3 regions of the Streptomyces sp. NBC_01716 genome follow, and region 3 is predicted to be linked to each of the others. Evidence: riboswitches for the same ligand, from Rfam matches in the RefSeq annotation. Region 3 holds a riboswitch; each other region holds the start of a gene.
The links. A riboswitch is a leader RNA that binds a small molecule or an ion and turns the genes downstream of it on or off. The one in region 3 is predicted to bind cobalamin.
Positions count from the first base shown of each region.

Region 1 (7,048 bases), 2.8 Mb from region 3:
GAGTACGCGCCCTTGTCGAAGACCGCGTCGATCGACCCGGAGGCGACGGCGGGCGCGAAGTTGGGGTGGAAGCCGACCCCCTCGGTGCCCGCCACGCAGTGGACCGGCCAGGTGTGCTCGTAGTCGGGCCGGGTGGAGAAGTGGTTACCGGGATCGATGTGGTGGTCACGTGTCGCGACCACATGGCGGTAACCGGCGGTGGTCTGGCCGATGAGGTCGGTGATGGCCGCGGCCACGTCGGCGCCGCCGGACACCGCGAGGCTGCCGCCCTCACAGAAGTCGTTCTGAACGTCCACGACTATCAACGCGCGGTGCATGGCGGGTGTCCTTCGGTGGGGAGCGGGCGGGCGCTGGTGCGAGTCTTCCGGATCCTGTCGGAGGCCGGTCTGTCGGAGCCTGGCGTTCCCGGTGGTTCTCCGTTCATGCCTTCCACACCTCATCCATGCCTCGTGTACGTCACATGTAGACGGTCGGGATGACCGGCTCGCCGCGCGACAGCTGGATCGCCGACATCGGCAGTCCGGCGCGCGCCGCGACGTGCCTCTCGCGCACCGCGTCCAGCGGCTCGCGCGCGACCACCTCGCCGCCCTTGACCAATTCCACCAGCAACTGGCGGTCCAGCAACTCCGCGGGTACGGGGCCGGTGCCGACGACCTCGGCGTCCGCGTACCCCTCCGCGTCCACCCGGCGGGCCGCCCACTTGCGGCCGCCGATCGACGTCTTGCCGCCCAGCGACTTCTTCGCCACCGCGTGCAGCGGCGCCTTCGGATCGGCGGAGTGGGCACGGGCGACGAGTTTGTACACCATCGAGCAGGTGGGGTGTCCGCTGCCGGTGACCAGCTGGGTGCCGACCCCGTAGGCGTCCACCGGGGCCGCCGCCAGCGAGGCGATCGCGTACTCGTCCAGGTCGGAGGTGACCACGATCCGGGTGTTCACCGCGCCCAGCTCGTCCAGCTGCTGCCGCACCCGGTGCGCGACGAGCAGCAGGTCGCCGGAGTCGATGCGTACGGCGCCGAGTCCGGGCCCCGCGACCTCCACGGCGGTACGGACCGCGTCGGCCACGTCGTAGGTGTCCACGAGCAGCGTCGTACCGCTGCCCAGCGCGTCGACCTGCGCCTGGAAGGCGTCCCGCTCGTTGTCGTGCAGCAGGGTGAAGGCGTGCGCGCTGGTGCCCACCGTCGGGATGTCGTAGCGGAACCCGGCCGCCAGGTCGGAGGTGGTGTCGAAGCCGCCCACGTACGCGGCGCGCGAGGCGGCGACGGCGGCCAGTTCGTGCGTACGGCGCGCGCCCATCTCGATCAGCGGGCGTCCGCCGGCCGCGGCGGACATCCGGGACGCGGCGGCGGCGATCGCCGAGTCGTGGTTGAGGATCGACAGAACCACGGTCTCCAGCAGCACGCACTCGGCGAAGGAGCCCTCGACGCGCAGGATCGGCGAGCCGGGGAAGTACACCTCGCCCTCGCGGTAGCCCCAGATGTCGCCCCTGAAGCGGTAGTCGGCGAGCCAGTCGAGTGTCGGCCCGTCGACGATCTCCCGCTCGCGCAGGAAGCCGATCATCTCCGGGTCGAAGCGGAAGTTCTCGACGGCGTCGAGGAGCCGGCCGGTGCCGGCGACGACTCCGTAGCGCCGTCCCTCGGGCAGCCGCCGGGTGAAGACCTCGAAGACGGAGCGGCGCCCGGCCGTCCCCGCCCGCAGCGCGGCCCGGAGCATCGTCAACTCGTACTGGTCGGTGAAGAGCGCGGTCGAGGGAACGCCGAGCCGCCGGCCGCCCTCGTCCTTCGCAAGGCCCTTCGCAAGGTCCGCAGAGTTCATGACAGCAATGCTACAGCGGATCTCGTCAGAGTGACGATTTCTAACGGCGGACCCTGGAGCCGCCGTTCGCCCTGGAGCCGCCGTTTGTGCGACAGGCCCCTCCGGGTGGCAGCATGGGGGGCAGTGAGGCTGTGCATCCCGGGGCGTGTCCCGGGACCCCCGGCGGAGAAGAAGGTCGTCCCGAACCGTGAGTGTTGCCCCGACAGAGATCGAACTTCCCGAGTCGGCCGAGGAGACGTTCACCGTCCCGGAACCTGACGTGCCGTGGATGACGATCGTCCACAACGACCCTGTCAACCTCATGAGTTATGTGACGTACGTCTTCCAGACGTACTTCGGCTACTCCAAGGACAAGGCACACAAACTGATGCTCGACGTCCATCACAAGGGCCGCGCCATCGTCTCCAGCGGCAGCCGCGAGGAGATGGAACGCGACGTGCAGGCGATGCACGGATACGGCCTGTGGGCCACGCTCTCCCAGGACACCGCCTGATGGCCGGGCAGTTCGAGGCGATCCCCGGCGGTGGCGCCGCCGTCGCGCTCGACGAGGTCGAGATCTCCATCCTGCGCTCGCTCGCCGTCCAGCTCCTGGAGCTGATCGGCCCCGGCGAGGAACCGGCCAAGGGGGAGGACCCCCTGGCCGCGCTCTTCGCGGAGGGGCCCAGCAAGCCGCCGTCCGACCCCGCGCTCGCCCGGCTCTTCCCGGACGCGTACGGCTTCGGTGACGACACCGACGACGAACTGCGGGAGTACGCGGCCGAGTTCAGGCGCTTCACCGAGAACGACCTGCGGTCGCGCAAGCGTGAGGACGGCCTCGCCGTGGTCCGCACCCTGGACGCGCTCTCCGCCACGGGCGAGGGCGGGGCCGTACTGAAACTGGCGCCCGACGACTGCCGGCACTGGCTCGGCGCGCTCAACGACCTGCGCCTGACCATCGGCAACCGGCTGGAGATCTCCGACGAGGACGAGGGCGAGAGCCTGTACCGGTTGTCGGACGACGACCCGCGCAAGCCGATGGTGATGGCGTACCTGTGGCTCGGGGCGCTCCAGGAGACGCTCATCGAGACGATGATGCCCTGACGGGACGACGCGGCACGGCGCGGGACGACGCGGGGCGGGACGGCACGGGGCGACGCGGCGCGAGGCGGGCCGCGAGCTCCCTCGGGCGGCCCGTCACGGCGTCTTCGCCAGGCCCTCACACCGTCTTCGGACGGACACCTTCCGTTTCCTCAGCGGACGCTCAACTCCGTATAACGATCGCGTCTCCGCCCCCGCATGCTTTGCGATCCGCGACGTGATTCGTCCGCTTCTTCCTGTGTGCCGCGCCACAGCGACCTCCGTGGATCGCCGCCCGCGCCGTGGTAAATCTTCACGACCACCGGCACAGGCAGGGAGAAAGGGCGCATCACCATGACCTCCCCACAGGTCGACACCACCTCGGAAGGCCCCTCGGGAAAGACCTCGGAGGAGGGCTACGAACGCGGACTCGGCAGCCGCCAGGTCCAGATGATCGCGATCGGCGGCGCCATCGGCGTCGGCCTGTTCATGGGCGCCGGCGCGAACATCGCCAAGGCCGGGCCGAGCATCATCCTGATGTACGCCCTCGCCGGCGTGGTGATCTTCTTCATCATGCGGGCGCTCGGCGAACTGCTGCTCTACCGGCCGGTCTCCGGCTCGTTCGCGGAGTACGCCCGTGAGTTCCTCGGCCCGTTCTTCGGTTACGTCACTGGCTGGACGTACTGGCTCATGTGGATCGTGACCGGCATGGCCGAACTCACGGCGGCGGCGATCTACATCCACTTCTGGTTCCCCTCGATCCCGCAGTGGGTCAGTGCCCTGGTCTTCCTCGTGGTGCTCTTCGGCGTCAACCTGATCTCCGTCAAGATCTTCGGCGAGGTCGAATTCTGGTTCTCGATGGTCAAGGTCACCGCGATCATCGGCATGATCGTCATCGGCCTCGGCGTCCTGACCCTCGGCTTCTCGGACGCGGGCGAGACCGCGGCCACCGGCAACCTCTGGCAGCACGGCGGCATCTTCCCCAACGGCATCGGCTCCAGCCTGATGACCCTCCAGGGCGTGATGTTCGCCTACCTCGCCGTCGAACTCGTCGGCGTCACCGCGGGCGAGTCCGAGAACCCGGAGAAGACGCTCCCCAAGGCGATCAACACGCTGCCCTGGCGCATCATCGTCTTCTACGTCGGCGCGCTCACCGTCATCCTCGCCGTCGTGCGGTGGACCGAATTCAGCGAGGGCGAGAGCCCGTTCGTGCACGCGTTCGCCAAGATCGGCATTCCGCTCGGTGCCGGAATCGTCAACTTCGTGGTGCTGACGGCGGCCCTGTCGTCCTGCAACTCCGGCATGTACTCCACCGGCCGGATGCTGCGCGACCTCGCCGCCAACAAGGAAGCCCCGCAGGCCCTGGGCAGGCTCAACTCCCGCCGGACACCGGCCGCCGGCATCACGGCGTCCGTCGCGCTGATGGGCATCGGCGTCGTCCTCAACTACATCGTCCCCGAGAAGGCGTTCCTGTACGTCACCTCCGTCGCCACCGCCGCCGGTATCTGGACCTGGATGATGATCCTCGTCAGCCATATCAAGTACCGCTCCGCCGTGGTCGCCGGGCGGCTGCCCGCTTCCTCGTTCCCGGCCCCGGGCGGCTCGGCCCTGAGCTGGGTGGCGCTGGTCTTCCTGGCCTTCGTGACGTGTCTGATCGCGTACGACTCCGACGCCCGTATCTCGCTGTACGTCGGCGCCGTCTGGGCGGTCTTCCTGGCCGGCGGCTGGGCACTGCTGGGGCGCCGCGCCCCGGAGCCCGCGGCCCCCGGGGACGGGCCGGAGGGCCCGTACGAACCGGAGTACGCGAAGGTCTCGGACTGACGCGCGGCCCGTACGACGGGCCTCCACAGCAGGTCCGGCGGTGCGTCTCACAGACGCCCCGCCCACCGTCTCACCAGGTGGCCTCCGCATCTCAACAGCGGAGGCCACCCGTTTATCCTTCAACTCATGCTCACCATCACCCAGGCGCTGTACGACCAGATCGTCGCCCACGCACGGGCCGACCACCCCGACGAGGCGTGCGGCGTGATCGCGGGCCCCGAGGGCAGCGACCGCCCCGAGCGCTACATCCCCATGCGCAACGCGGCCCGCTCGCCCACGTTCTACGAGTTCGACTCGACCGAGCACAAGCAGCTCGACAACGAACTGCGTGAGCGGAACGAAGACATCGTGGTCATCTACCACTCCCACACCGCGACCGAGGCATACCCCTCCCGCCGCGACATCGGCCTGGCAATGGAGCCGTTCGCCCACTACGTCCTGGTCTCCACGGCCGACACGGACGACATGGGCCCGTTCCAGTTCCGCTCGTACCGCATCGTCGACGGCGAGGTCACGGAAGAGGACGTGGAAGTCGTCTGAGAGACTGACGCCACCCAGGGCGGCAGGACCCAGGAAGCCGGTGCGAATCCGGCACGGTCCCGCCACTGTGACCAGGCCCTCCGCGCGAGCGGGGGCCCGGAAGCCAGGAACTGACCTGTCGCCCTTCTCCCACCATGCCAGGGGACGCGGAAATCCCCCGGAGGAGGCCCAGTCATGTCCTTGCGGCGCCACGCCCTCATACCGGCGGCCCTGCTCCCGCTGCTGCTCCCGCTGGCCGCCTGCGGCTCCACGCCGGAACCGGCCGGGCGCACCGGAGCACCGGCCGCCGGATTCCCGTACACCGTCACCAACTGCGGTGTGAAGACCACCTTCGAGGCTCCCCCGAAGCGCGTGGTCACGATGAACCAGCACGTCACCGAGATCATGATCGAGCTCGGTCTGACCAAGTCCCTCGTCGGCACCGCCTGGCTGGACGACGCCGTCCTGCCCGCGTACCGGAAGGCGTACGACAGCGTCCCGGTCGTGGCCGAGGAGTACCCCTCCAAGGAGAAACTCCTCTCCCTCAACCCCGACTTCGTCTACGGCGGTTACACCAGCGCCTTCGCCGCCAAGGACGGCCGCACCCGCGACGACCTGGCGGACGCCGGCATCGACACCCGGCTCAACCTGGAGAGCTGCCCGGAGGACGGGACCTCCATGGACGACGTCTTCCGCGAGATCAACGAGGTCGGCCGCACCTTCGGCGTCGCGGGCCGCGCCGCGAAGTGGACCACCGGGGCCCGCGCCACGCTCGCCACCACCGCCGCCGGACTCAAGGGCGTGAAGCCGGTCTCCGTCTTCGTCTACGACAGCGGCGACAAGACCGCGTTCACCGCGGGCGGCGCGGGCATCGGCAACGAACTGATCGAACGGGCGGGCGGGCGCAACGTCTTCGCCGACCTCGACAAGCCCTTCGGCGACGCGACCTGGGAGCAGGTCGTCGCCCGCAAGCCCGAGACGATCGTCATCTACGACTACGGCTCCACCACCGTCGCCCAGAAGAAGAAGCGGCTGCTGGAGGACCCCGTACTGAAGGACGTCCCGGCGATCAGGAACAAGCGGTTCGCCGTGCTCCCGCTCTCGGACGCCGTCCTCGGCGTCCGCGCCCCCGCAGCCGTCGGGCGGCTCGCGTCCCAACTCCACCCGGAGGCGGGCGAGTAGGGCTTTCCCGCCATGAGCTGCAAGACCAAGGCGGTCCGGCGCGGGCCGCGCCATGTCCTCGTACTCGCCGGGCTCTCCGTGGCCCTCGCGTGCGCCGTCGTCGCGGGGCTCGCGCTCGGCTCCGTCCGTATCCCGCCCGGCGAGGTCCTGGCGATCCTCACCGGCGGCGCGGAGGCCGGCCCCTTCCGCACGATCGTCCTCGACGTGCGGCTGCCGCGCGTGCTGCTGGGCGCGATCGTCGGTGCGGGGCTGGCCGTCGTCGGGACGGTCCTCCAGGCCCTCGTACGCAACCGGCTGGCCGACCCGTTCCTGCTCGGGATCTCCTCGGGGGCGTCCACCGGCGCCGTACTCGTCCTGGTCCTCGGCATCGGCAGCGGCATCGGCGGCGGGATCACCACCACCGTCGCCATGCCGGCCGCCGCCTTCGCGGGCTCGCTCGTCGCGATGACCCTCGTCTACGCGCTGGCCCGGCGCGGCGGCACGATGACCGGCGGGCGCCTGGTGCTGGCCGGGGTGACCGTCTCGTACATCCTCTCCGCCCTCACCACCCTGATCCTGGTGGTCTCGGCCCGGCCCGAGCACTTCCAGGAGGCGCTGTTCTGGTCGCTCGGCGGGCTCGGCAGCGCCCGCTGGGGCATGCTCGCCGTCCCCGCCGTCG
Region 1 covers NZ_CP109181.1:5,610,779-5,617,826, forward strand. The annotation lists gene OIE74_RS24725 (nicotinamidase) at 1-317, opposite strand, end outside; gene OIE74_RS24730 (nicotinate phosphoribosyltransferase) at 457-1,812, opposite strand; gene clpS (ATP-dependent Clp protease adapter ClpS) at 2,000-2,305, shown strand; gene OIE74_RS24740 (DUF2017 domain-containing protein) at 2,305-2,892, shown strand; gene OIE74_RS24745 (amino acid permease) at 3,223-4,689, shown strand; gene OIE74_RS24750 (M67 family metallopeptidase) at 4,816-5,229, shown strand; cobalamin riboswitch at 5,214-5,362, shown strand; gene OIE74_RS24755 (ABC transporter substrate-binding protein) at 5,404-6,390, shown strand; gene OIE74_RS24760 (FecCD family ABC transporter permease) at 6,403-7,048, shown strand, end outside.
Region 1: it holds a riboswitch for cobalamin, as region 3 does, so the genes downstream of both, OIE74_RS24755 (ABC transporter substrate-binding protein) here and OIE74_RS12040 (ribonucleoside-diphosphate reductase subunit alpha) in region 3, are expected to answer to the same signal.

Region 2 (7,048 bases), 910 kb from region 3:
GTCCGGGTTCACCCACAGCCGTTCGGCCGGGATCGCCTCAAGTCCCTTGCGCAGCAGGCTCGTTGCCTCGGCCGTGCTCGGGACGCGCGGTGAGTGGATGTCGTACACGCCGGGTCCCGCCTCGCGCGGGTAGCCCTCGGCGGCGAGTTCACCGGCGACCCGCATATGGGAGCGTGCCGCCTCCAGGCTGATGACGTCGGCGTCGAGGTCGTCGATGGCCTCGACGATGTCCCCGAACTCCGCGTAGCACATATGGGTGTGGATCTGGGTGTCCGGACGTACGCCGGAGGTGGCGAGACGGAACGACCCGACCGCCCACCCCAGATACGCGGCCCGCCCGTCCGTACGCAGCGGCAGAGTCTCCCGCAGCGCCGGCTCGTCGACCTGGATGACCGAAGTGCCCGCCGCCTCAAGGTCGTTGACCTCGTCGCGCAGTGCCAGTGCGACCTGCCGCGCGGTGTCGCCGAGCGGCTGGTCGTCCCGGACGAAGGACCAGGCGAGCATGGTGACGGGCCCGGTGAGCATGCCCTTCACCGGGCGGGCGGTGAGCGACTGCGCGTACGACGTCCAGCGCACCGTCATCGGCTCCGGCCGTGAGATGTCACCGGCGAGGACCGGCGGGCGTACGTAACGGGTGCCGTACGACTGGACCCAGCCCTGCCGCGTGGCGACGTAACCGGTCAGCTGCTCGGCGAAGTACTGCACCATGTCGTTGCGTTCGGGCTCACCGTGCACCAGGACGTCGAGCCCCGTCTTCTCCTGGAAGGCGAGGACGTCGCGGATCTCTTCCCTGATCCGCTCCTCGTATCCGGCGGTGCCGATCCGCCCGGCGCGCAGGTCGGCCCGTGCGGTGCGCAGTTCACCGGTCTGCGGGAACGAGCCGATGGTGGTCGTCGGCAGCGGCGGCAGACCCAGGTGCGCCCGCTGGGCCGCGGTCCGTACCTCGTACGGCTGCGAACGGCGGGCGTCCGCGCCGGTGACGGCCGCCGCGCGGGCGCGCACCGCCGGGTCGCGGGTGAGCGCCGAGTCCGCGCGGGAGGCCAGCGCGGCGCGGTTCGCGGCGAGTTCGGCGGTGATCGCTCCCGTGCCGTCGGTCAGGGCGCGGGCCAGGGTCGCGGCCTCGGTGCTCTTCTGGCGGGCGAACGCCAGCCAGCGCGCGACCTCCGGGTCGATGTCGTGCTCGGCGGTCGCGTCGAGCGGGACGTGCAGCAGGGAGCAGGACGGGGCGACGTCGACGCGGTCGGCGAGGCCGAGGAGCGTGCCGAGCGTGGCGAGGGACTTCTCGAAATCGTTGATCCAGATGTTGCGTCCGTCGACCACGCCGGCGACCAGCCGCTTGCCGGGCAGCCCGTCGACGGCCGCGAGACCTTCGAGGTTGGCCGCGGCCGGGCCGGTGAAGTCGAGCGCGAGCCCTTCGACGGGCGACTTGGCGAGCACCGGCAGCGCTTCGCCGAGCCGGTCGAAGTAGGAGGCGACGAGCAGCTTCGGCCGGTCGGTGAGGCCGCCCAGGTCGTGGTACGCGCGGGCGGCGGCGGCCAGTTCGGCCGGGGTGCGGTCCTGTACGAGCGCGGGCTCGTCCAGCTGTACCCACTCGGCGCCGGCCGCGCGCAGGTCGGCCAGGACCTTCGCGTACACGGGAAGGAGCCGGTCGAGCAGCGTCAGCGGCTCGAAGTCGCCGGGCACGCCGGGGGCGGGCCTGGCGAGCAGGAGATAGGTCACGGGGCCCACCAGGACCGGCCGGGGGGTGTGGCCGAGCGCGAGGGCTTCGGTCAGTTCGGCGACCTGCTTGGTGGAGTCGGCGGAGAAGGCGGTGCCGGGGGCGAGTTCGGGGACGAGGTAGTGGTAGTTGGTGTCGAACCACTTGGTCATCTCCAGCGGCGCCACGTCCTGTGTGCCACGCGCCATCGCGAAGTACCCGTCCAGCGGGTCGGAGCCGACCGGCCCGGTGGCGAGCGCCGCGCGGTACCGCTCGGGGATCGCGCCGACCATCACGCTGGTGTCCAGGACATGGTCGTAGTACGAGAAGTCGCCGGTCGGAACCTCGTGGACACCGTCGGCGGTGAGCTGCTCCCAGTTGGCCCGGCGCAGCCCGGCGGCCGTGTCGCGCAGGGCGTCGGCGCCGACGGCGCCCCGCCAGTAGCCCTCGACGGCCTTCTTCAGTTCGCGGTGCGCGCCCTGGCGCGGGTAGCCGTACACGGTGGCGCGTGCTGCCGCGGCTGCGGACTTGTCTGTCACGGAACTCTCCTTCGCGAGTTGTCCTGCGATCCCGGGACGGATCGAGGACACGAAGGGGTACGGGATCGGAGGGGCCTTCGCGCAGACGCGTCTGTACGCCTCTGTTCGCGTCCGCGCGGTGTGTGCGTATGTGCACGTCTGTGAAGGTGCGTGCACGCGTCACCACGACTGCCCGACCGATATGTACGCCGACCCGCCCACGAGGTCACCGGGATGTCCGTACGCGATCGGTCGCGTACGGGCAGCGGGCAGGTCTTCGGACTCGCGGGCACAGCCGCCGGGTGCGGACACCCGGTGGACATCTACTGGCCGTCGCTTCCCAGGCCCGGCACGGGCCCAGTGCTGATGACGGCGGTCGTTCCCACTCACCGCTGCGGGGCAGTCCCGGATTCCCACCGGGTTCCCTCTTACGACGCTCCCGCCCTGCGGACGGGAACGAACCAGCTGCAAGCCCCAGCCTAGCTGCTGTCCATCTGCTCCCTCGAAGCCTCACCAAATATTCATGAACGGGCCAATCCACCAGCTTCCGGGTCGAGTTCGTACAACGCGACAGACCGACACCTCCTTGACACACCTATTGGTCTAAGCCAACATCCGATTGGCCTGTACCAAGTTCTATGGGCGGTTCGCTGAGCCGGCCGAGCGATGCGCCTTCGGAGGACCCGCATGGAGTCGAGCAGCCGACCCAGCAGCCGTCACCAGCAACTGACGCGTCTCGCGGAGACCGTGCTCCAGCCCGGGTTCGTGGGGACGACCCTGCCCGACTGGGTCCGCCGCAGAATCGCGGGCGGCCTCACCTCCGTCGTCCTGTTCGGCCGGAACATCGTCGATCCCGAACAGGTGGCGCGCCTCACCGCCGAGCTACGCGCGGAGAACCGTGACCTGATCATCGCCATCGACGAGGAGGCCGGCGACGTCACCAGGCTCGAAGCCTGGACCGGCGCCTCCCGGCCGGGCAATCTCGCGCTCGGCGCCGTGGACGATGTGGAGCTGACCGAGTCCGTCGCCCGCGACATCGGGCGCGAACTCCACGCCGCCGGGATCTCCCTCAACTACGCGCCCAGCGCCGACGTCAACTCCAACCCCCTCAACCCGGTCATCGGCGCCCGCTCCTTCGGCGCCCGTACGGACGTCGTCTCCCGGCACACCGCCGCCTGGGTCCGCGGGCTCCAGTCGGCCGGCGTCGCCGCCTGCGCCAAGCACTTCCCGGGCCACGGCGACACCGCCGTCGACTCCCACCACGGGCTGCCGCAGGTCTCGGGGAGTGCCGAGGAGATCGCCGCCACCGCGCTGCCGCCGTTCGTCGCCGCGATGGAGGCGGGAGTACGGGTGGTGATGACCGCGCATCTGCTCGCGCCCGCGTACGACGCCGAGCTGCCGGCCACCATGAGCCCCCGCATCCTGGTCGACCTGCTCCGCGGTGAGCTGGGCTTCGACGGCCTTGTGGTGACGGACGGCATCGAGATGAGCGCGGTCACCGCCCGCTACGGCATCGGCGGGGCCACCGTACGGGCGGTCACGGGCGGGGCCGACGCGGTGTGCGTCGGCGGCGAGCACGCCGGTGAGGCCACCTTCGACGAGCTCACCGACGACCTCGTCCAGGCCGTGCTCGACGGCACGCTCCCGGAGGCACGGATCACCGAAGCGGCGGCGCGGGTCGCCGAGTTCGCCGCGTGGTCGGGCAGCCGTACGCGGGCCGTGGCCACCGACGGCGCCGCGTCCGACATCGGCCTCGTCGCCGCGCGGCGGGCGCTGCGTGTGTCGACCGAGGAGGGCCGGGGCTCGGTGCTGCCGCTCGTCGGCGCGCCGCACGTGGTGGAGCTGTCACCGACGATGAACCTGGCCGTCGACGGGCAGACCCCCTGGGGCGTGGCGGCTCCGCTGAGCGATCTGCTGCCCGGCACCACATCGGTACGGCTGACGGAGGACGACCTGCTGGCGGCCGGTGACCTGCTGGACCGCAAGGTGCTCGACCCGGCGGCGGAGCGTTCGCTGGTCGTCGTGGTGCGTGACGCGGCGCGGCACGGCTGGATGTCGGCGGCGATGACGCGGCTCCTGGGGAGCCGGCCGGACGCGGTGGTCGTGGAGATGGGCGTACCGAACGGCGCGGCGCCCGGCGCGGTTCATCTGGTCACGCACGGGGCGACCCGGGTCTCCGGGGTGGCGGCGGCGGAATTCCTGGCGGGCCGCGGCTGATTCCGGGGCTGATTCCGGGGCGGGGACGGCCGGTTCCGGGCGGCGCCGGGGGCTTTGCCGGCCCCCGACGCCCTTGCTTCGACGGCTAGTTGACGCTCAGCTGACTATTGGTCCGCGTCCGTGACGGCGTCTACGACGTTGTCGTACGGCTGCGTGATCACTTCCAGGTAGTGCCCCGCCGGATCGAGGAAATACACGCCCCGCCCGCCGTGGTAGTGGTTGATCTCGCCGGGAAGCTTCCCGTGCGGATCGCCGAAGAAGTCGACTCCCGCGTCCTTGATCCGCCCGAAGATCCCGTCGAAATCCTCTTCGGGAACGAGGAACGCGTAATGCTGCGGAGTGATCGACTCCTGACCGACAGTCGCGAAGTCCAGAGTGACGCCGTTACCGGTGTCGACCGGAACGAAGGGGCCCCATTCGGTGCCGATCTCCAGATCCAGGATGTGCGCCAGAAATTCGGCGGAAGCCCGGTTGTCACGGGCGTGAACGATCGTGTGATTCAACTCGACTGACACGGTGGAATGCCTCCAGAGGCATCTCACGGGAACCTCCACGCCTCACCCGGCCGGTGACCGACGCGCGATGCCCACGGCCGAGCGTAATTCCCCCGGCCGTGCTGCGAAAGCCCCGCCCGGCGCCTGCCGCATGCTCACCACGGCTACGGCTACGGCTACGGCTACGGCTACGGCCACGGCCACGGCGGGCGCCGCCCCCGCCCGACCCGCTCCCCGTCCGTGGACGGACCACGCTCACTTGGCGTCCGAGTAGCGCTCCACCGTCGCCGTCGTGAAAGGAAACCGCACCGGCGTCTCCCCGAACGCGATACGGCCCGCCAGTTCGCCGGCCTCGCGGATCGCCAGCGCCACGGCCGCCGCCTCCTCGCGCGGGCAGTGCACGATCACCTCGTCGTGCTGGAAGAAGACCAGCTCCGCCCGCATGCCGGCGGTCGCGCTCCGCAGCGCGGCCAGCATCAGCAGCGCCCAGTCGGCCGCGCTGCCCTGCACCACGAAGTTGCGTGTGAAGCGCCCCCGCGCGCGGGCGTTCGTCGACGCGTACCCCGGTGTGAACTCGCCGTCGCCGGACGCCACTTCGTCGGACTCCTGCGGGATCCCCGCCTCGCCGCCGTCCTCCGAACCGGCCGCCGGCGGACTCGTCCGGCCCAGCCAGGTCCGTACGAGCCTGCCTTCCTCGCCCGCTCGCGCCGCCTCGTCGACATACTCGACGGCCCGGGGGAACCGTCTTCGCAGAGCCGCCAGATTCTTCAGGCCGTCGCCCGACGTCTGGCCGTAGATCGCGCCCAGCAGCGCGAGCTTGGCCTGTGCGCGGTCGCCGGAGAACGCCCGGTCCGACAGCACCTTGTACAGATCGTCGTCGTGTCCGGCGACCTCCATCAGCCCCCGGTCGCGGGAGATCGCCGCCAGCACCCGTGGCTCCATCTGGTCGGCGTCCGCCACCACCAGCCGCCACCCCTCGTCGGCGACGACCGCCGCCCGTATGACCCGCGGGATCTGCAAGGCGCCACCGCCGTTGGTCGTCCAGCGGCCGGAGACCGTACCGCCCGGCAGATACTCCGGCCGGAAACGGCCGTCCCGCACCCAGTCCTGGAGCCAGCTCCAGCCGTGCGCCGTCCAGATGCGGTACAGCTTCTTGTACTCGATCAGCGGAGCCACCGCCGGATGGTCGATCTCCTCCAGCTCCCACCGCCGCGTCGACCTCACCTTGAACCCGGCCCGTGTGAACGCCTTCACCACGTCGGCCGGCAGATCGGGCCGTACGCGCCGCCCGAACGCCTCCGAGACCTGATCGGCCAGCTCGGCCAGCCGCCGGGGCTCGCCCCCGCCCGCGTACCGCTCACCCAGCAGCTCGTCCAGCAGCGCGCGGTGCACGTCCGCCCGCCACGGCAGCCCCGCGACGTGCATCTCGGCGGCCACCAGCATCCCCGCCGACTCCGATGCCGTCAGCAGCCGCATCCGGTCCGGATGCTCCGCCGCCTCGTGCCTGCGCTGCTGCTCCGCGTACACCTCCAGCAGCCCGTCGAACGGCACGTCCGCCCCCGCCTGCGGCTCGAAGAGCGACGACTGCGAACCCGGTTCGGCCGCCCGCTGCGGCGGATCTGGCGGTACGGGCCCCTGCCGCAGCCTGGCCCACGCGGCGGCAGCCGACCGGGGCTCCCCGAGCCGCCCCTCGTGGCCGAGCAGCAGCAGCTCCGCCGCCTCGATGTCGTAACACCGCTCGACCCGGACCCCGGCGGCCAGCAGCCGGGGCACCAGCTCCGCGCTGGAGCGCCACACCCAACGCGTCACCTCGGGCAGCCGCGCCCGGACCGCCTCGACGAGATCGGGCTCGCGCAGCACGGGACCGGCGGGGCGCGCGTCCGCGCCCAGCGGCGCGAGCCATGCGCCGCCGCCCTCCGCCGGGGCCAGAACCCACCGTCCGATCATGCCTCCGAGTCTCCCAGCCGGGTCTGACAACGGGCCGGTGCGCGACCAGGCGCGTAACTGACCCGGCCGGAACATTCGAGAGGCGGACGGGGCTCCGGACAGAGACCATCGAAAGAGCTCATACGGCATGAATTTCCTGAAGACTCGCGGAGGCTGACATGCAGGCGATCGTTTTC
Region 2 covers NZ_CP109181.1:3,720,593-3,727,640, reverse strand. The annotation lists gene metE (5-methyltetrahydropteroyltriglutamate--homocysteine S-methyltransferase) at 1-2,235, opposite strand, end outside; cobalamin riboswitch at 2,466-2,695, opposite strand; gene OIE74_RS16295 (glycoside hydrolase family 3 protein) at 2,902-4,431, shown strand; gene OIE74_RS16290 (VOC family protein) at 4,536-4,946, opposite strand; gene OIE74_RS16285 (bifunctional 3'-5' exonuclease/DNA polymerase) at 5,181-6,872, opposite strand; gene OIE74_RS16280 (NADP-dependent oxidoreductase) at 7,031-7,048, shown strand, end outside.
Region 2: it holds a riboswitch for cobalamin, as region 3 does, so the genes downstream of both, metE (5-methyltetrahydropteroyltriglutamate--homocysteine S-methyltransferase) here and OIE74_RS12040 (ribonucleoside-diphosphate reductase subunit alpha) in region 3, are expected to answer to the same signal.

Region 3 (7,048 bases):
CGCGCTCGGGATGTCCGACATCTTCTCGTCCGTCGTCGGCGGCGCGGGGCTGAAGGCGTTCTGGTACCACTTCGCCATCATGTTCGAGGCGCTGTTTATCCTGACGACGGTGGACGCGGGTACGCGCGTCGGGCGCTTCATGCTCCAGGACATGCTCGGCAACGTCTACAAGCCGATGCGCCAGGTGAGCTGGAAGCCCGGTGTCTGGTTCGCCAGCGCCGTGGTCGTGGGAGCGTGGGGCTACTTCCTGTGGGTCGGCGTGCACGACCCGCTGGGCGGCATCAACCAGCTCTTCCCGCTGTTCGGCATCGCGAACCAGCTCCTGGCGGCGGTGGCGCTCGCCGTGTGCACGACGCTGCTGGTGAAGTCCGGGCGGCTCAAATGGGCCTGGGTGACGGCGGTTCCGCTGGCCTGGGACGCGGCGGTCACGCTCACCGCGAGCTGGCAGAAGATCTTCTCGGACGACCCGAAGGTCGGCTTCTTCACCCAGCGAGACGTGTACCAGGCGGGCATCGACAACGGCGAGGTGATCCCGCCGGCGAAGACGATGGACGACATGCACACGGTCGTCACCAACTCGACGGTGGACGGGGTGCTTTCGGCGCTGTTCGCGATCCTGATCATCGTGGTCATCGCCGACGCGGGACGGGTCTGCTACCAGGCGATCCGCCACCCGGAGAGCGTGAAGCTGTCGGAGACGCCGTACGTGAAGTCGGAGATCGTGGCGCCGGCGGGGCTGATCCCCACGAAGGAGGAGAAGGCGGAACTGGCGGCGGTCGCGGCGAAGCCGGAGACGGAGACGAAGACGCCCAGCGGGGCGGGTTCGTCATGACGCCGGCGTCGAAGGTGCGCCACGCGGTGGGCCGGATCCGTTGGTACGTACGGGAGTTGACGGGCGAGTCGGCGTACGACCACTACGTGGCCCACACCCGCGCCTGCGACCCGACGACGGAGCCGATGACCCGCCGCGCCTTCGAACGCGAGCGGATGGACGTCAGGGAGGCGGACCCGAGGGAGGGCTTCCGCTGCTGCTGAGCGAGTAAGGGGCCCGCCGTTCTCCTGTGGGGAGCGGCGGGCCCTTCACGGTCCGGGGTGATCAGCGCACCCAGTCCTTGAGCTGCTCGGTCTCCAGCGTGATACCGACGGGGTCGGGCAGATCGACGGTCTTACCGAACGGCACGGTGCGGGCGCTCTCGTAGCGAACACCGTCCGGCTCGCTGAAGACGGTGACCTCGCAGGAGTCCCGGTCGATCAGCAGATAGACGGGGATGTCGGTCTCGGCGTACGCGCGGGGCTTCTCCGTCCGATCGCGTGCGTCGGTCTCGGAGTCGTACAAGGTGACCTGGACTGCCATCAGGACGGGGTCTGGATCGGCCCACTCGCCCTGTCCCGCGAAAGCCCCGCTCGGAGCCAGCGAACCATCGGGCCGGGCCCGGCCGGCACGGTGAGCCTGGACTTTCAGCCCCTGGACCGGATAGAGCCACAGCTCCGGTCGTGACCGGACACAACAGCGCATCAGCCACTGCATGAAACGTCCGTGACTACCGTCCGGACCTGGCTTGCTTCGGACCTTCCCGTCGATCAGTTCCATACGTGCACGCTCGGCCGTGCGGCTCAGAATCCGGTACAACTCGTCGAAGTCTTCGGTTTCCACGTGAACTCGGTCGCCGGTCACGGTCACACCCCCTCACTCTCCGTGCTCAACGATAGCGACGCCCTCCGACAAGGCTCTGTCGTACCCGTGTCGCACACTTCAGGGATGGATCAGACGACACGGTCGGAGACCGACTTCAAGATCAGAGCGGCCGAGCCCGGCGAGTACGCGGTGCTCGGGGAGATAACCGCGCGCGCCTATCTGGATGACGGGCTGCTGGACTTCGGGGAGGGCGATCCCTATCTGGAGATTCTGCGCGACGTCGCCGCGCGGGCCGCCGGGGCCGAGGTGCTCGTGGCCGTCGACGGTGATGGGACCGTGCTCGGTGGGGTGGCCTACGTCGGCGCCGGGTCGGCGTGGGCCGATCTGGCCGGGGAGGGCGAGGCCGAGTTCCGCATGCTGGCCGTCGCGCCCGGCGGCCGGGGGCGTGGTGTCGGCGGGGCGCTCGTGCGGGCGTGTGTGGACCGCGCGCGGGCCACCGAATGCGTACGGGTGCGGCTGTCCACCCAGAAGGCGATGCTGGCCGCCCACCGGATCTACGAGCGCTTGGGCTTCGTACGGACGCCGGAGCGGGACTGGACGCCGTATCCCGAGCTCGTGCTGCTTACGTACAGCCTGGAAATCTGAGACGAGCCATCCGCGACACAACATGTGGGGGGTGGTCATCCCAACCAACCCCAGATGTATGCTCAAGCCTGCTGTCGCGCAGGGGAATCCGGTGGAAATCCGGAACTGTCCCGCAACGGTGTGCTGTGGTGCGCTTTGTCGTGCCCGCGAGTCCGAGCACCTGCCGACGGCGCACCCGGATCGACCGGTCCGGGTGCCGAGACGTCCGGGCTCCGAGGTTGGGCCGGCGGACGCCGCACCGCTCGCCGCCCGGTTCCGGGCCGGCGTACGCGGGCGTGCGCCGTCATGCCCTCCCCTCGCCCGGAGCCGAGCGAGGGAGAGCACCACGTGACCATCGCGCCAGCCGATCCGGCTTCAGCGATCGCCGAGCGGGAGCAGCGGGAACAGGACCCGGCCGGGCCGGCCGACGGCCCCGGGGCGGGCCTTCTGCGGGTCCTCACGGACCTCACCGCCGATCTGGCCGACACCGACCCCGGCAAGGTCGCCGCCGCCGCGCTGCGTGGCCGCAACGCCGCCTCGGACGACGCCGAGTTGCGCGCACTCGCCACCGAGGCCGCGGCCGGGCTGATCTCCGAGGACCCCGCGTACTCCCGTCTCGCCGCCCGCCTCCTCACCCGCACCATCGCGGACGAGGCAGCGGGGCAGGGCGCCGTCTCGTTCTCCTCCTCGGTCGCCGTGGGCCACGCGGAGGGCCTGATCGCCGACCGTACGGCCGCGTTCGTCACGCGCCACGCCGCCCGCCTCGACGCGCTGGTCGACCCGGCCGCCGACGACCGGTTCGGCTACTTCGGCCTGCGCACGCTCTTCAGCCGCTATCTGCTCCGGCACCCGCTCACCCGCGATGTCATCGAGACGCCGCAGTACTTCATGCTGCGCGTCGCCTCCGGGCTCGCCAAGGACGACTCCCCGGCCGCCGTGGACGAAGTGGCCGCGCTGTACGGCCTGATGAGCCGACTCGACTACCTGCCCTCCTCCCCCACGCTCTTCAACTCCGGCACCCGTCACCCCCAGATGTCGTCCTGCTATCTGCTGGACTCACCCCTGGACGAGCTGGACTCGATCTACGACCGTTACCACCAGGTGGCCCGCCTCTCGAAGCACGCGGGCGGCATCGGCCTGTCGTACTCCCGTATCCGCGCCCGCGGTTCGCTGATCCGCGGCACGAACGGGCACTCCAACGGCATCGTGCCGTTCCTGCGGACGCTGGACTCCTCGGTCGCCGCCGTCAACCAGGGCGGCCGGCGCAAGGGCGCGGCCTGCGTCTATCTGGAGACGTGGCACGCGGACATCGAGGAGTTCCTGGAGCTGCGCGACAACACCGGCGAGGACGCCCGCCGTACGCACAATCTGAACCTGGCGCACTGGATCCCCGACGAGTTCATGCGCCGGGTCGACGCGGACGGCGTCTGGTCGCTCTTCTCGCCCTCCGACGTGCCCGAACTGGTCGATCTGTGGGGCGACGACTTCGACGCCGCGTACCGCGCGGCCGAGGCGGCGGGCAAGGCCCGCAGGACGATCCCGGCGCGCGAGCTGTACGGCCGCATGATGCGCACCCTCGCGCAGACCGGCAACGGCTGGATGACCTTCAAGGACGCCTCGAACCGTACGGCGAACCAGACCGCCGAGCCCGGCACCGTCGTGCACTCGTCCAACCTCTGTACCGAGATCCTGGAGGTCACGGACGACGGCGAGACGGCTGTCTGCAACCTCGGCTCGGTCAACGTCGGCGCGTTCGTGACGGATTCGGGCGAGCCGGGAGGCGAACTGGACTGGGAGCGGCTGGACGACAGCGTCCGCACCGCCGTGACCTTCCTCGACCGGGTCGTGGACATCAACTTCTACCCGACCGAGCAGGCGGGCCGCTCCAACGCCAAGTGGCGCCCCGTGGGCCTGGGCGTGATGGGCCTCCAGGACGTCTTCTTCAAGAAGCGGCTGCCCTTCGACTCCGCCGAGGCCGCCGCGCTCTCCACGCGGATCGCCGAGCGGATCATGCTCGCCGCGTACGAGGCGTCCTGCGACCTCGCCGAGCGCGAGGGCCCGCTGCCGGCCTGGGAGCGGACCCGCGCGGCGCGCGGCGTACTGCACCCCGACCACTACGACGTGTCGCTCAACTGGCCGGAGCGCTGGGACGCGCTCAGGGCGCGTGTCGCGAAGAGCGGCATGCGCAACTCCCTGCTGCTCGCCATCGCGCCCACCGCGACGATCGCGTCCATCGCGGGCGTCTACGAGTGCATCGAGCCGCAGGTCTCCAACCTCTTCAAGCGCGAGACGCTGTCGGGTGAGTTCCTCCAGGTCAACGCCTATCTGGTGGCGGAGCTGAAGCGCCTCGGCGTGTGGGACACGCAGTCCCGCGAGGCGCTGCGCGAGTCCAACGGCTCGGTGGCGGGCTTCAGTTGGATCCCGGCGGAGGTGCGCGAGCTGTACCGCACGGCGTGGGAGATCCCCCAGCGCGGCCTGATCGACATGGCGGCGGCGCGCACGCCGTTCCTCGACCAGAGCCAGTCGCTGAACCTGTTCCTGGAGACGCCGACCATCGGGAAGCTCAGCTCGATGTACGCGTACGCCTGGAAGAAGGGTCTGAAGACCACGTACTACCTGCGCTCGCGCCCGGCGACGCGGATCGCCCGCGCGGCGCGGTCACGCCCGGCCCCCGAGGCGATCGCCTGTTCCCTGGAAAACCCCGAGTCCTGCGAGGCCTGCCAGTAATGAGCTCCACCCCTCTTGAGAAGAACCTGCTCGACCCGGGCTTCGAACTGACGCTGCGCCCCATGCGCTATCCGGACTTCTACGAGCGCTACCGCGACGCGATCAAGAACACCTGGACGGTGGAGGAGGTCGACCTCCACTCCGACGTCGCCGACCTCGCGAAGCTCTCCCCCGGCGAACAGCACATGATCGGCCGGCTGGTCGCGTTCTTCGCGACGGGCGACTCGATCGTCTCGAACAATCTGGTGCTGACGCTCTACAAGCACATCAACTCCCCCGAGGCGCGGCTCTACCTCTCCCGCCAGCTCTTCGAGGAGGCCGTGCACGTCCAGTTCTATCTGACGCTGCTCGACACCTACCTGCCCGATCCGGCGGACCGCGCGGCGGCGTTCGACGCGGTCGAGGAGATCCCGTCGATCCGTGAGAAGGCCCAGTTCTGCTTCAAGTGGATGGACTCGGTCGAGAAGATCGACCGCCTGGAGTCGGCGGCGGACCGGCGCCGCTTCCTGCTGAACCTGATCTGCTTCGCGGCCTGTATCGAGGGCCTGTTCTTCTACGGGGCGTTCGCGTACGTCTACTGGTTCCGCTCCCGCGGCCTGCTGCACGGCCTGGCCACCGGCACCAACTGGGTGTTCCGCGACGAGACGATGCACATGAACTTCGCCTTCGAGGTCGTGGACACCGTCCGTAAGGAGGAGCCGGACCTCTTCGACGACGCGCTCCAGCGGCAGGTCACCGACATGCTGAAGGAGGCGGTCGAGGCGGAGCTCCAGTTCGGCCGCGACCTGTGCGGGGACGGACTGCCGGGCATGAACACGGAGTCGATGCGCGAATATCTCCAGTGCGTCGCGGACCAACGCCTCCAGCGCCTGGGCTTCGCACCGGTGTACGGCTCCGAGAACCCGTTCTCGTTCATGGAGTTGCAAGGCGTCCAGGAACTGACGAACTTCTTCGAGCGCCGCCCGTCGGCGTACCAGGTGGCGGTGGAGGGGACGGTCGGCTTCGACGACGACTTCTGACCCGTACGGGTGCGGCTTGTACGGCCCGCGGGCCGTGACCGGGAGGTCACGGCCCGCGTTGGATGGTGAACTACATTCGCACATCGGTACGTTGGGGTGTGAGGCGTATGGGAGCCACGAGCCGTCAGAAGAGGCAAGGGACGCCGGTCGACAACCGGCCGGGCATCTGGGTCGGCTACGGCAAGTTGGTCAAGCTCTTCCGGCACAGAGCGGGCCTGACGCAAGAGGGCCTCGCGGAGGCAGTGGGCTATTCGCTCGAACTGGTCGCCTCCATCGAACAGGGCAGGAGACCGGCCAAATCCGCGTTCACCGAGAAGGCGGAGCTGGTTCTGGACGCGCACGGGGCACTGGCTGCTCTGCAGGACGATGTGGATCTCGCAAAACTCCCGCTGTTCTTCCAGGACTTCGCCCTGATCGAGGCGGAGGCGATCAGCCGGATGTGCTACGAGCCTCTGCTCATTCCCGGGTTGCTACAGACCGAGGAGTACGCGCGGGCACTGTTCTCGGCGCACTGCCCACCGCTCAGCGAGGAGATGATCGACCAGAACATTGAGGCCAGGCTCAGCCGACAGAAACTGCTGACTCGAACGCCCATGGTGGAGACCTGCTTCATCATCGGCGAGACAGCCCTGAAGAGCATGGCGGGCAGCATCGAGGTGGTACGGGGCCAGCTTCAACATCTCTTGAAGCAGGGCGAGATGCGTAACATCGAGATCCAGATCATGCCCTCGGACCGAGGCTTCCACCCGGGGCTGAACGGACCTGTTGTCCTCATGGAGACTGCGGAACATCGCCAAGCCGGCTACATCGAGTCCCAGGGCGTCGGTTTGGTTATCACCGACCCCGCTCAGGTCAGTGGCTTCGCCCTCCGCTATGGCAAGCTGCGTACGCAGGCTCTGAACGCGGAAGACTCCGCGCAGTTGATCGAGCGGGTGGCTGGAGACACATGAAGTACGAGCAGTCCACGAACCGCCCACCGGCCCTTGACTGGTTCAAGAGCAGCTACAGTGGCTCGGACGGCGGCGACTGCGTCGAGATCGCT
Region 3 covers NZ_CP109181.1:2,814,819-2,821,866, forward strand. The annotation lists gene OIE74_RS12020 (carbon starvation CstA family protein) at 1-832, shown strand, start outside; gene OIE74_RS12025 (YbdD/YjiX family protein) at 829-1,035, shown strand; gene OIE74_RS12030 (Uma2 family endonuclease) at 1,097-1,681, opposite strand; gene OIE74_RS12035 (GNAT family N-acetyltransferase) at 1,760-2,281, shown strand; adenosylcobalamin-variant (AdoCbl-variant) riboswitch at 2,353-2,451, shown strand; gene OIE74_RS12040 (ribonucleoside-diphosphate reductase subunit alpha) at 2,609-4,987, shown strand; gene OIE74_RS12045 (ribonucleotide-diphosphate reductase subunit beta) at 4,987-6,006, shown strand; gene OIE74_RS12050 (helix-turn-helix domain-containing protein) at 6,114-6,956, shown strand; gene OIE74_RS12055 (DUF397 domain-containing protein) at 6,953-7,048, shown strand, end outside.